4 regions of the Halomonas sp. FeN2 genome follow, and region 1 is predicted to be linked to each of the others. Evidence: predicted binding sites of a transcription regulator. Region 1 holds the regulator's gene; each other region holds the start of a gene.
The links. The regulator sigma-54, encoded in region 1, starts transcription at its own class of promoters, with help from an activator protein. The targets are predictions, from matches to a motif close to TGGCACNNNNNTTGCTNT.
Positions count from the first base shown of each region.

Region 2: a site for sigma-54 is predicted at 1,411-1,428, ahead of glnL (nitrogen regulation protein NR(II)). Genes of this name have one in related genera too.
Region 3: a site for sigma-54 is predicted at 1,923-1,940, ahead of KF947_RS16975 (NarK family nitrate/nitrite MFS transporter). Genes of this name have one in related genera too.
Region 4: a site for sigma-54 is predicted at 1,789-1,806, ahead of KF947_RS18890 (sugar phosphorylase). Genes of this name have one in related genera too.

Region 1 is NZ_CP074200.1:4,351,279-4,354,391, forward strand. Features, by position in the region: gene rapZ (RNase adapter RapZ) at 1-129, opposite strand, end outside; gene KF947_RS19970 (PTS sugar transporter subunit IIA) at 217-687, opposite strand; gene hpf (ribosome hibernation-promoting factor, HPF/YfiA family) at 692-1,000, opposite strand; gene KF947_RS19980 (RNA polymerase factor sigma-54) at 1,098-2,513, opposite strand; gene lptB (LPS export ABC transporter ATP-binding protein) at 2,643-3,113, opposite strand, start outside.
Region 2 is NZ_CP074200.1:2,768,458-2,771,570, forward strand. Features, by position in the region: gene glnA (glutamate--ammonia ligase) at 1-544, shown strand, start outside; gene KF947_RS12805 (DUF4124 domain-containing protein) at 667-1,221, shown strand; gene glnL (nitrogen regulation protein NR(II)) at 1,497-2,555, shown strand; gene ntrC (nitrogen regulation protein NR(I)) at 2,552-3,113, shown strand, end outside.
Region 3 is NZ_CP074200.1:3,699,476-3,702,588, forward strand. Features, by position in the region: gene KF947_RS16970 (nitrate regulatory protein) at 1-50, opposite strand, end outside; gene KF947_RS16975 (NarK family nitrate/nitrite MFS transporter) at 405-1,757, opposite strand; gene KF947_RS16980 (patatin-like phospholipase family protein) at 2,100-3,113, opposite strand, start outside.
Region 4 is NZ_CP074200.1:4,110,543-4,113,655, reverse strand. Features, by position in the region: gene ribD (bifunctional diaminohydroxyphosphoribosylaminopyrimidine deaminase/5-amino-6-(5-phosphoribosylamino)uracil reductase RibD) at 1-1,139, opposite strand, end outside; gene nrdR (transcriptional regulator NrdR) at 1,136-1,627, opposite strand; gene KF947_RS18890 (sugar phosphorylase) at 1,839-3,113, shown strand, end outside.

The DNA.
Region 1 (3,113 bases):
TTCATCCACCAATGATCCCAGCAGCATAGCGGGGAGGTTGTCAATCGCGTAGTAGCCAAGATCTTCCAGCGCTTGCAAGGCGATAGATTTACCTGACCCGGAGCGGCCGCTAATGATCACCAGTTGCATAGAGTCTCTCTTTGCTTTGATCAAGCTGCGTTGAGGGTGGTGAGCGAATAATCTGCTGTGCTGTGCCCTGAACAGGCTTTCAGACCCTTAGGCCGCTGATTGCTCGCGAATTTTAGCGGTAATCAGCTCGAGCAGTTCGCGCTGGCTGGCTGCTTTACGCAGCTGCTGGCGCGTGTCCGCATCATTCATGATGGTCGCTACCTGCCCCAGTAGTGAGAGATGCGTGTCATCTGCCTCTTCGGGTACCAACAGGACAAATACCAGATCTACCGGATCGCCGTCGATAGCATCGAAATCGATTGCTTCAGCCAGCTTTAAAAACCCGGCGATAGGGGCGGTGCAGTGGGGGCTCCGCGCATGGGGAATAGCCACGCCGTTACCAATACCCGTACTACCTAAGCGCTCGCGGCCGATTAAACGGCTAAACACTTCTTGGCTGTCCAGGCTGGGGATATTTTGGGCAATAAAGGTGCTGTAAAACTCCAGCACCCTTTTTTTGCTACCCCCGGGTACGTCATACAGAACACGTTCCGGGGGGAGTATGGTTTCCAACGTCATTGAATTAACGCACACCAGCGCCTTGGGCGCGAGCTTGTGCTTTTTCCTTGTGTTTAACGAGTTGACGGTCGATTTTATCCGCTAGCGCGTCGATAGCGGCGTACATATCACTGTCTAGGGCTTCCGCATGTAAGTCAGCACCTGCTGCGTGCAGCGTACAGGCGGCCTGCTGGCGCTCTTTCTCCACTGATAAGGTGACTTGCACCGTAGTTATATTGTCGTAATGGCGCTCTACACGCTCAAGCTTTTCGTTGACATAGTCACGCAAGGCGTCAGTCAGTTCTACGTGATGACCAGTGATATTTACTTGCATTGACGTGCTCCTTATCCATCGGACTGTACTTCGATTGTAACCCTTTTTGCCGCGTTGCAAAGCCCTTGTCGAGAGTTTCCCTGAAACGTTAGCGAAGTTAGCGCAAACGGCGCCGTTCACTAGATGAGGGAATGCCCATGGCTTCACGGTATTTCGCCACCGTACGACGCGCCACTTGAATCCCTCCCTCGCCTAACAGCGTCACTAAGCGACTATCTGAAAGCGGCTTGCCGGGCGGCTCCTCTTGAATCAGTTTCTTGAGACGTGCCCGGATGGCAGTGCTGGAATGGCTATCGCCATCTTGACCGCTCACCTGGCTTGAGAAAAAGTATTTGAGTTCAAACACGCCTCGAGGTGTATGGATATATTTTTGCGTCGTTACCCGTGAAATAGTCGACTCGTGCATCTCGACGGCTTCGGCAATATCGGCCAGTATCAATGGCTTCATGGCTTCTTCACCGTGCTCCAAAAAGCCAATCTGGCGGGTAATGATTTCGCGACCCACACGCAGCAGCGTATCGTTTCGGCTAGAGAGGCTTTTGATCAGCCAGCGCGCTTCCTGGAGGTGTTCTTTGAGAAACTGATTGTCCTGGCTCTTGTCCGCTCGCTTAATCAAGCTGGCGTAGTCCGGCTGAATGCGCAGCCTTGGCAGGGCTTCTGGGTTGAGTTCTAAGTGCCAGCCTTCGTTATCGTGGCGCACGACTAGGTCGGGGGTAACATAGCTATCGTCGGTGTCGCCGTAAGCGCTGCCTGGCCGTGGGTCTAGGCTGCGAATCAGTAGGATGACGTCGGTCAACTGTTCGTCGTCGAGCCCTAGGCGGCGCTTCAGCAGGCGCATATCGTCTTTACCAAGCGCTTCGAGAAACTGCCGCACTAAACGGCGAGCGGGAACCAGCAGTGGCGTATCATCGGGGAGGGCGGCGAGCTGCAGCATCAAGCATTCACGCAGATCCCGGGCAAAGATGCCGGTCGGCTCAAACTGCTGGAGCTTGAGCAGAATGGTTTCCACTTCGCGTTGACTAAGCCCGTCAATGCCCTGGGCGCGCAGGCCTTCACGGATGTCGTTGAGCGGTTGGGTTAGGTAGCCGTTAGCGTCGAGCGCGTCGATTAAACTCTCCGCGACAAGCTGCTCGCGGGCGCTAAAATCGGTCATGGCAAGCTGCCATAGCAGGTGGCCATGCAGGCTTTGCCCTGCTGCCTGACGCTCAAAATCAGGGCCTTCGCTGCTGCTACCCCCCTGACTGCCCATATCTTGATAGGTATCTGACCAGTCGCTATCTACCGAGAGCTCAGTAGGGATGCTCTCTGACCACTCTTCTTCCTTAGGCTCGCTGACAGCCTGCTCACTAAATTCATCTTCCTGCTCCAGCATGGGATTGGCATCAAGTGCCTGCTGAATTTCTTGACGAAGATCCAGCGTAGAGAGTTGCAGCAGCGCAATGGCCTGCTGCAACTGGGGCGTCATGGTCAGCTGTGTGCCGATACGCAGTTGGAGAGAAGCTTTCATGACCATCTGAGAACCACTCGTTAATCAGAATGCTCCACCCTAGTGCGAGTGAGTGCTTGGCGCAAGTGCAATAAGCATGCCATTGGTAGTAAAGTTGTTTTAAAGCGCTATTTAGGGGCGATGAAGGCGAAACTGTTACAGACGAAAATCGGCGCCCAAATACACGTCCCTTACTTTTTGATTGGTGAGAATCGAAGCCGGCGAGCCACTGGCGATGATTTGCCCATCGCCGACGATATAGGCGATATCGCAAATATCCAGGGTTTCACGCACGTTGTGATCAGTAATCAGCACGCCGATATGGCGCTGTTTAAGCGCACGAATAATGCTTTTAATATCACCTACCGAGATGGGGTCAACGCCCGCAAAAGGCTCATCAAGCAGAATAAAAGCGGGCTCTGTGGCTAGCGAACGGGCGATTTCTACACGCCGGCGCTCGCCCCCTGAAAGGCTCATGCCCAGGTTGTCGCGGATATGGGTAATATGGAAGTCTTCGAGTAGCGCTTCCAGGCGCTGTTCGCGGTCGCTGCGACTAAGCTCTTTGCGGGTCTCGAGTATCGCCATAATATTATCGGCAACCGAGAGTTTGCGGAAAATAGATGCCTC
Region 2 (3,113 bases), 1.6 Mb from region 1:
TGGCCTGTCTGAAATGGCGCTTTTCTACATCGGCGGCATCATCAAGCACGCCCGTGCCCTGAACGCCTTTACTAACGCTTCTACCAACTCGTACAAGCGTCTGGTGCCTGGCTTCGAAGCGCCGGTCATGCTGGCCTACAGTGCCCGTAACCGTTCTGCTTCAATCCGTATTCCTTACACCGCTAGCCCGAAAGGCAAGCGTGTTGAAGCGCGCTTCCCTGATCCGACTGCCAACCCCTACCTGGCGTTCTCTGCCATGTTGATGGCGGGTATCGACGGTATCAAGAACAAGATCCACCCTGGCGATGCCATGGACAAAAACCTGTACGACCTGCCGCCAGAAGAAGGCAAGTCAGTACCGACTGTGGCGCACAGCCTGGATCAAGCACTGGAAGCCCTCGACGCTGACCGTGCGTTCTTGACCGAAGGCGGCGTGTTTACTGACGAAATGATCGATGCCTACATCGAACTCAAGATGGAAGAAGTGGAGCGTATTCGTATGACCACTCACCCCATCGAGTTTGATATGTACTACAGCTGTTAATCAGCGTTACTCGCCCCTGGCTGTTACTATCAGCCAGGCGGTGGTAACAATGATTGCTAAGAGAACCCCGCTACGGCGGGGTTTTTTGTTATTAGGGGCTTAGAAGCGTGGCAAGGAGAGCTATGAGCAAAATCAATACAGTAGCGATAAGCAGTGTGCTGGTAGCTCTCTTAGGCGTGGGAGTAGTGGTTAGCACGGCGTTCGGGCAGACGGTTTATCGGGTGACCGATCAGCACGGCAACGTTACCTTTACCGATAACCCAGGTAGCGGTGGCGAGGCGTTGGAATTAGCGCCGTTGCCCAGCCTGCCGCCTGCGTTAAGCGCTGCTCTCACCAACCCCAATCCAAGTGCAGCCTCGCCCGCCGCTGTACGGCCACGCGGTAAACCGGGGCAGCCCTTTATGCCCTACGACCATTTTTCGATCGCTCTGCCCCAGCAAGGCGCACAGGTGGAAGAAGGAATGACCGCGGTGGAGGTGACTGTTGCGCCACCGTTGCGCGACGACCATCAGGTGCGGCTGTTGGTGAATGGCGAGATTAGCCAGACAGCGCTGCACAGCGATGTCTTCTGGTTAACGGGCCTAACCACGGGGCGATACGAGCTCCAGGCAGAGCTGCTGGATAGCAGCCAGCGTTTGCAGCACCGCACGGCAGCGGTGACGATTACGGTTCCTTAAAAAACGCCTTCATCAACGCGATTAGAAAAGCGCAATCAGAAAAAACAGGCCTATATATTTCTTTCCAAAACCTGTATGCACTAAAGTGGTGCATTGCCAGGGGCGTTTGGCACGACAAGTGCGCTAAAACGATCCACCCGCTTCCGTTGCGATGCCCGCAAGCCGTGCAAATGGGCATCAATGCATAGTTGGCGCGCTTTTTGCAGCTTCCTCATTGATCATCCACCTGTAGGTCTGTATCGGCGATGGAAGACGCGATTTTTCAGGACACCACCATGCATCAGCGTTTGCTTGAACATCTCACCACGGCGGTACTGCTGCTAGACGGCGAACTGCGTGTGCGCTGGATGAACCCTGCCGCTGAAGCGTTGCTAGCGGTCAGCCTTAGCCGTGTTCACGGCATTAGCCTGGACACGCTACTCGGCGGGGATGAAAGCATTGACGATGTATTGGCCAAGGCGCGGGATGCGTTTCACCCCTATACCCAGCGTGAAGCGCGGATTACCCCGCTGAATAGCGAGCCGCTCACCGTGGACTACACAGTGACGCCGTTATCCGACGATGAGCTGCTGCTGGAAGTGGAGCCGCGGGATCGGCTGATGCAGATCTCTCGGGAAGAGGCGTTGACCACTCGCCAGGAGACCATCAAGGTGCTGGCCCGCGGGCTCGCCCATGAAGTCAAAAATCCGTTAGGTGGCATTCGCGGGGCGGCGCAGCTATTAGAGCGGGATCTAGACGACCCGGCTCTGCGCGAATATACCCATATTATTGTGGAGGAGGTGGATCGGCTGCGCGATCTGGTCGACTCCATGCTCGGACCTAACCGGATGCTTAAACACGAGCCGGTCAATATTCATAAAGTGCTGGAGCGAGTGCGGGCGCTGCTGATTGCCGAACACCCTTGTGTGACCATCAGCCGTGATTACGATCCCAGCTTGCCCGACCTTTCCGGCGATGAGTCGCAAATGATTCAGGCAGTGCTCAACGTGGCCCGTAATGCGGTGCAGGCCATGAGTGATGCGCAAACGCCGGAACCTTGCTTAATACTGCGCACCCGCGCCCGTCGCCAGTTTACCCTTGGTGCTGAACGCCACCGGCTGGTGAGTGAAGTCGCGGTCATCGATAACGGCCCTGGGGTTCCGATAGCGCTGCAGGAAACGCTGTTTTACCCCATGGTGTCGGGACGCGCGGAAGGCAGTGGTCTTGGGCTTTCTATCGCCCAGTCGATTTTGCATCAGCATCAAGGATTGATCGAATGCGACTCACGCCCTGGACACACCGAATTTCGTTTACTGATTCCCATGGTTATTAATTACACCGGAGAAGCGTCATGACTGAGGCTGCACGTAATGATGTTGCGCGGGTGGTCATTGTCGATGATGACCGCGCTATCCGCTGGGTGTTGGAGCGCGCCTTGGCGCAACCCGACCTTGACGTTGAGTGTATCGAGCGCGCCGACGTTGCCCTGACGCGTTTGTTGGAAAACCCACCCGACGTGCTGGTCACCGATATTCGTATGCCGGGTATCGATGGGCTGGATCTCATGTCCCGGGTACGCGAAGCGCATCCTGACTTGCCGGTGATCGTGATGACCGCGCACTCCGACCTGGACAGCGCCGTAGCCTCGTATCAGGGCGGGGCGTTTGAATACCTACCCAAGCCGTTTGATGTTGACGAAGCCCTGGCGCTGGTGCGCCGCGCCGTGGCCCACGCTCGGGAGCGCCAGCGTCCAGTCGCCGTGCCGGAAGGTTTAAACGCCGAGATTATCGGTGAAGCGCCCGCCATGCAGGAGGTGTTTCGCGCCATTGGCCGCCTTTCTCACTCCCACATCACGGTGTTGATTAACGGGGAATCGGGTACCGGTAAAGAGCGCGTTGCCCAGGCGCTTCATC
Region 3 (3,113 bases), 650 kb from region 1:
TCGATATCGCAACGAATGGCGGTTAAGAGCAGTTGCTGCGCTGAAGACATAGAAAGTTCCTTAGTGGCTTGCCACCTAAATGAGGCTCTTCGTCATTCGGTATGGAATTATTTCTGTCAGCCTGACAGCTGACCTGTGGGAGGTAGCTTTAGCTCGCGACCGTTTAGGCTGCCAGCCTGACAACACCGGGGTACCTTCGGTACCCTTCGCCGAAGTGTCGGACCACCGCTGGAAGCGGCCTCCCACAACAGACAGTTGGCTTGGTGGTTTCTGTCTGAACCGTGAAGCACAAAATGTGCCGGTTACTATTAAATCCACATTAGATGACGAATAACCCTAAATGAATACACTCCCATACTGCTAAGTAGCTGGATGGGAGTGTACGCGAGTGTACTGGAAAGCGTTTAACGTAACGACAGAGCGCCCGCGCCTACATCATCACCTACTGCGTCGCTATACGCTTTAGCCTCTTCTGCTTCGGTAGCATCGCTAAAGCGTACCAGCAACACACATGAAGCCAGGATCAGTACCGTAAGGCCTAAATAGAACAGACCTTGCTGATAGGTCAGGCTTTCGCTGCGGAACAGAAAGGCTGCGCCTACAGCGCCCACGTTACCGCCAGCGCCAACAATCCCTGCGACAGCTCCCAAAGCTTTTTTGTTAATAAAGGGGACAACACCGTAGGTAGCGCCTTCAGCCATCTGCACAAATAGACTGAACACTAGCATGATGCCAATTGCGAGGCTCAAGACGTGCATCTGCGAGAACGCCACCAGCGCAATACCTTCGCAAACCAAGGCAATAAACAGCCAGCGAACGCGACCTTTTAGCCCCCCTTGCTTAGCGAAAAGATCCGAGAAGACGCCGCCAAGAGTACGCGCAAAAATGTTCATTAACCCGAACAAACCAGCGATCAGACCCGCTGTGGCCAGGGTAAGGTCAAATTTATCGAAGAAGTAGATGGCGGCGATATTGTTGATCGTCAGTTCCACGCCAAAGCAGAGACCATAGACAACGAACAGCGCCCAAACACGAATATCCTTGGCGGCGGCTAGAAAGCTTTGCGCGGCACCATTTTCGCCTGAAGCTTCAGGCAGTTCACCCCGTGCACGTAGATCGCTGAAATTACCGTTGGGCGCATCCTGGGTGAAGAACCAGTAGCCAATGCCGGTGAAGAACATCACTACGCCAGGCACCATCATCGCCAAGCGCCAGCCAAAGGCTTCATTAACGCCCAGCATCAGCATGCCAGAGAAGATCAGGGGCATCAGAATTTGCGTCGTGCCGCCACCCAAGTTGCCCCAACCCGCGCTAGTTGCATTGGCGGTGCCGACCACATTGGGGGCGAACATCATCGACGTGTGGTACTGGGTAATCACGAAGGAGGCGCCAATAGCTCCAATGGCCAGGCGCGCCAATAGAAAGGTTTCAAAACTGTCGGCCAAGCCAATGCCCATCACCGGGATAGCGCCCAGCAGCAGTAGCCCGGTATAGGTTTTACGCGGACCGATACGGTCACATAGCACGCCAATCGCTAGGCGCACAATCACCGTGATCGCCACCGAAGCAATAATCGTATTGCCGATTTGTGTTTGGGTTAGTGAAAGATCTTCACGAACGATCGCCATGAGGGGGGCGATGCCGAACCAGCCGAAGAAACAGATATGAAACGCGAACCATGAGAAGTGGAAAGCTCGCATCTGAGGGGTAGAGAAGTTAAATAACCGAATGCGGTTGGCTTTATTGCGTATGTCCATGGGATGGCCTCACGGGGCATAAAACGAGTTGATCGCTACGCAACGCAAACGAGTTAGCGCGTTACGCAAACAATTGACGAGAACATGCCTTCATCGTTGAAGGTCAGGTTCGACGCACTCGTACCCAGCTGGGCCTGGTCCACGCCTACCACCACTGGTAGGAGTTATGCAGGTAGTTTGCCAATTGAATATTTATTTCTAAAAATCAGCATCTTAATTTATTTTTGTTGTGAGTTTTAGCGACAAGTGATCAAGGCTATGCTGCATGATTGGGCATGCAGCGACTGTTTTGCGGCATCTTGGTGCTAGAGGGGTGTGATGCGTGAGCCGATCATGTAGCTATTATTCATGTAAATAGACGGCATCAATATCAAGGGTGGAGTGGTTACCGATGGCCTCAAAGTGCTCGCTTAGCCAGCGTTCAGCGGCGGCTTGGCCCTGTTCAAATAGATGGCATAGAAAAGGCCACTCGGAATTGGATTTACTCGAGACAGAGAGCCCCTCAAGCGCCTGCTCGCCGCTGATGCGGTGGAACAACGCCTGTTGGTAGCAGTTTTCGATGCCTTGTTCATCGAGGGCGTGCTTTAGCAGGGCTATCATGCGGATCTCTTTAATCAGTGCTGAATTAAAGGTTATCTCGTTGAGGCGGTTCATAATGGCCGAGGCTGAAGTGGGGACTTCGTTACGGCTGATCGGGTTGATTTGTATCAGCAGAATATCCCTTGCGCTGCACTCCTCCATGAGTGGGAATAGCGCCGGATTACCCATGTAGCCACCATCCCAATACGCTTCGCCGTCGATCTCCACCGCTTGAAACATAAAGGGCAAGCAAGCGGAGGCCATTACCGCTTCAACGCTCATCTCTTCACGGCGGAACACCCGCTGTTTCCCCGTGCGTACGTTAGTCGCCGCCACAAACAGCTTAAGTTGTTGGCATTGTCTCACTCGCTCAAAATCAATGTGATCGGCCACGATATCGCGCAGCGGATTTATGTTGAGCGGGTTGAGTTGATAGGGGGAGGCCACCCGGCTTAACAGATCCATCGCAATAAAACCGGGCGAGTGATCCAGGCTCCAGTTGCCGGTTAATATATCCATGGGGGAACGGCGGATAGGGCTGGCCATACCCGCACGACTTACCGCTTGCCAAAATTCGTGCAGTGCTTGCCGTGCGGTCTCTTTATCGCCTCTTGTTAGTGCATCGGCCATTACTACGCCGTTCATCGCACCGGCGCTGGTACCACTGATACCCTCAATTTCAATTCGGTCATCTGCCAGCAGGCAGTCAATGACACCCCAGGTATAAGCCCCGTGGGCGCCGCCGCCTTGTAACGCGAGGTCTAGCTTTTTGACCTT
Region 4 (3,113 bases), 240 kb from region 1:
CTAGTCGCCTGAGGGGAAGCGATAATGCGCCAGTCGCGCCCCACCGCTCGCATATCGTGAATGGTTAACCGCCGCTGATCGGCCATACGTGAGAGCCCTGGCAGCGCAAAAAGCGGCCGTGCTTCGCCACCTAGCAGTGTGGGGGCAACGAACAGCTGCAGCTCATCGACCAGCGCCGCATCGAGCATAGCGCCCGCCAGCGTTGCACCGGTTTCCACCAGCAATTCGTTGACCTGCTCATTTTCGGCTAACCACTGCAGCATTACCACCAAGTCGATACGGCCATCGCTACCGGCGGGCAACACCTGCACTTCAGCGCCCGCCTCGGTTAGCCGTTCACGCTTCTCTTCCGAGTGATCTGGCGTAGCGATCACTAGCGTACGCCCAGGCTCGCTTAAACAGGCCGCCGCCAGGGGTAACCGCAAGTGGGTATCTAAAATCACCCGTAGGGGCTGGCGGCGAACCACTTCGTCAGCGTTGTCGAGCTGTAGCTGCTCTGCTCGTAGCGTCAGCCGAGAGTCATCCATAATCAGCGACTCCACGCCGCTTAATATTGCGCTGGAACGCGCCCGTAGCCGCTGTACCTGAGTACGCGCTTCTGGCCCGGTAATCCACTGGGACTCCCCCGACCCCATGGCGGTACGACCGTCTAAACTCATTGCCATTTTCAGGCGCACAAAGGGGCGCTGTTGGGTCATGCGAGCAATAAAGCCGGGATTCAGCACGCGCGCTTCAATCTCCAACAATCCCACTGCCACCTCAATACCCGCCTCCTCAAGCAGACGAATACCACGGCCACTCACTTGCGGGTTGGGATCCACCATGGCAATCACCACCCGCGACACCTTCGCTTCCTGGAGCGCCACCGCGCAAGGGCCGGTGCGGCCTATGTGAGAGCAGGGCTCCAGGGTAACGTAGGCGGTCGCGCCCTGGGCTTGCTCACCCGCATCATTCAAGGCGTTGATTTCGGCGTGGGGTTCACCGGCACGCAAGTGAAAGCCTTCGCCGACAATTTGCTCATCGCGCACAATCACACAGCCGACCCGCGGGTTGGGATCCGTGGTGTATAAACCTTTTTGCGCCAGCTGCAGCGCCCGCGCCATATAGCGATGGTCTGCTTGGCTAAAGGCACCGCTCATTGTGACGACTCGCTGCCTTGGCTCGGTCGTGAAGAGGGCTCTTGTGACAGCCGATCAATCTCAGCACGAAACTCATCCAGATCCTGAAACTTGCGATATACCGAGGCAAAGCGAATATAGGCGACGTGATCGAGGGTTTTAAGCGCTTGCATGACCGACTCACCAATATCGCGGGCGTTGATCTCACGATCACCCCGGGCGCGTAGGGTTTGACGAATGCGCTCCACCGCCGCTTCAATGGCTTCAGCACTGACCGGGCGCTTCTCCAGGGCACGCAGCATACCTGCCCGCAATTTGGCTTCATTAAAGCTCTCGCGGGAGCCATCGGACTTCACCACCCGCGGCATGACCAATTCAGCGGTCTCGTAGGTGGTGAAGCGCTCTTGGCAGCTCGCACACTGGCGGCGACGGCGTACCTGGTCACCATCGGCTACCAGTCGCGAATCTGTCACTCGAGTATCATTTGCACCACAAAAAGGGCAATGCATGGCGGTCAACCTATTGTCAGCTCGTGTCGGCGTGCCGCACGAGTTAGCGTGTTATAACCTGTCAATGTGTGTGCTATTAATAGCGTTTTAGCAGCAGCAACTGCCATAAGCTAATGTAGCTTAGCGTTTAAACGCGATATCAACCTCGCATTGTAACGATTTGGCACACAAGCTGCAGCGTTTGTGGCAGATTGTTTATCAGGAGCACCCCATGCCCACCTTTGAGCAGACCGTCCACGATACATTTTCAAATACCGTTCATGACTACCTCAGCCACCTTTACGGGCCCCGGGCGGGGGAAGTGCAGCGCCGCTTAAACCAGCGTCTAGAGCATTTTAAGTCGCTTGCTCCGTTTTCACCCAACCCCGTCGGAGCCAGCTCTAAAAACGCACCATCTTGGAGCGAAAAAGATCAGTGGGTGATCAGCTACGGCGACTCCATTATTGAAGATAATGTGCCGCCGTTGGCAGTGCTTAGCGACTTCCTTCAAGCGCGGTTGGGCGATCGCATCAGCGGCGTACATGTACTGCCCTTCTTTCCCTGGAGCAGCGACGACGGTTTTTCGGTAATCCACTACCGGGAAGTGAACCCCGACCTTGGTGATTGGTCACATATCCGCGAGCTCGCCAGTCATTACGATTTAATGGCCGACCTGGTGCTCAACCACGTTTCACGGGAGTCCCTCTGGTTCGTGGATTACCTGAGCGGCAGCCTGCCCGGCCGCGACTACTTTATCGAAGTCGATCCAGAGACCGATGTCTCCCAGGTGGTGCGGCCGCGCAGCAGTCCGCTGCTGGTGCCCGTTTCAACCCGGCGCGGTACCCGCTACCTGTGGGCGACATTCTCAGAAGACCAGCTTGACCTGAACTTTGAAAATCCGGATGTACTGCTGGAGTTCGTGGGTATCTTGCTGTTCTACCTGGAGCAAGGCACGCGGATTGTACGTTTGGATGCGGTGGCCTTTCTGTGGAAGCGGTTGGGCACCTCCTGCATTCATCTGCCGGAAACCCATACTGTGGTGCGGCTGCTAAGGGCGATTGTGGATCATGTGGCCCCCGGCACGCTGTTGATTACCGAAACCAATGTGCCACACCAGGAAAACATCAGTTATTTTGGTTTAAATCGGCTACCCGCGGGGGCGCCCGACGAAGCCCATATGGTGTATCAGTTTGCCCTTCCCCCGCTGCTGCTGCACACCCTCACCCGGGGCGAAGCGAGCACCTTGCAAACATGGCTTGCCAGCCTTCCGGTACTCCCCGACCAATGCACCTACCTTAATTTTACCGCCAGCCACGATGGCATTGGCGTGCGTCCCTTGGAAGGTTTATTGCCTGACCACGAGCGTGATGCCCTGCTGGAGCTGATGCACAAATTCGGCGGTTTTGTCAGCATGCGTAGCAACCCCGATGGCAGCGATACGCCCTACGAGATCAATATCACCTGGTTTGAAGCCATGCGTGGCACCCGCCGTGGCCCCGACCCGTGG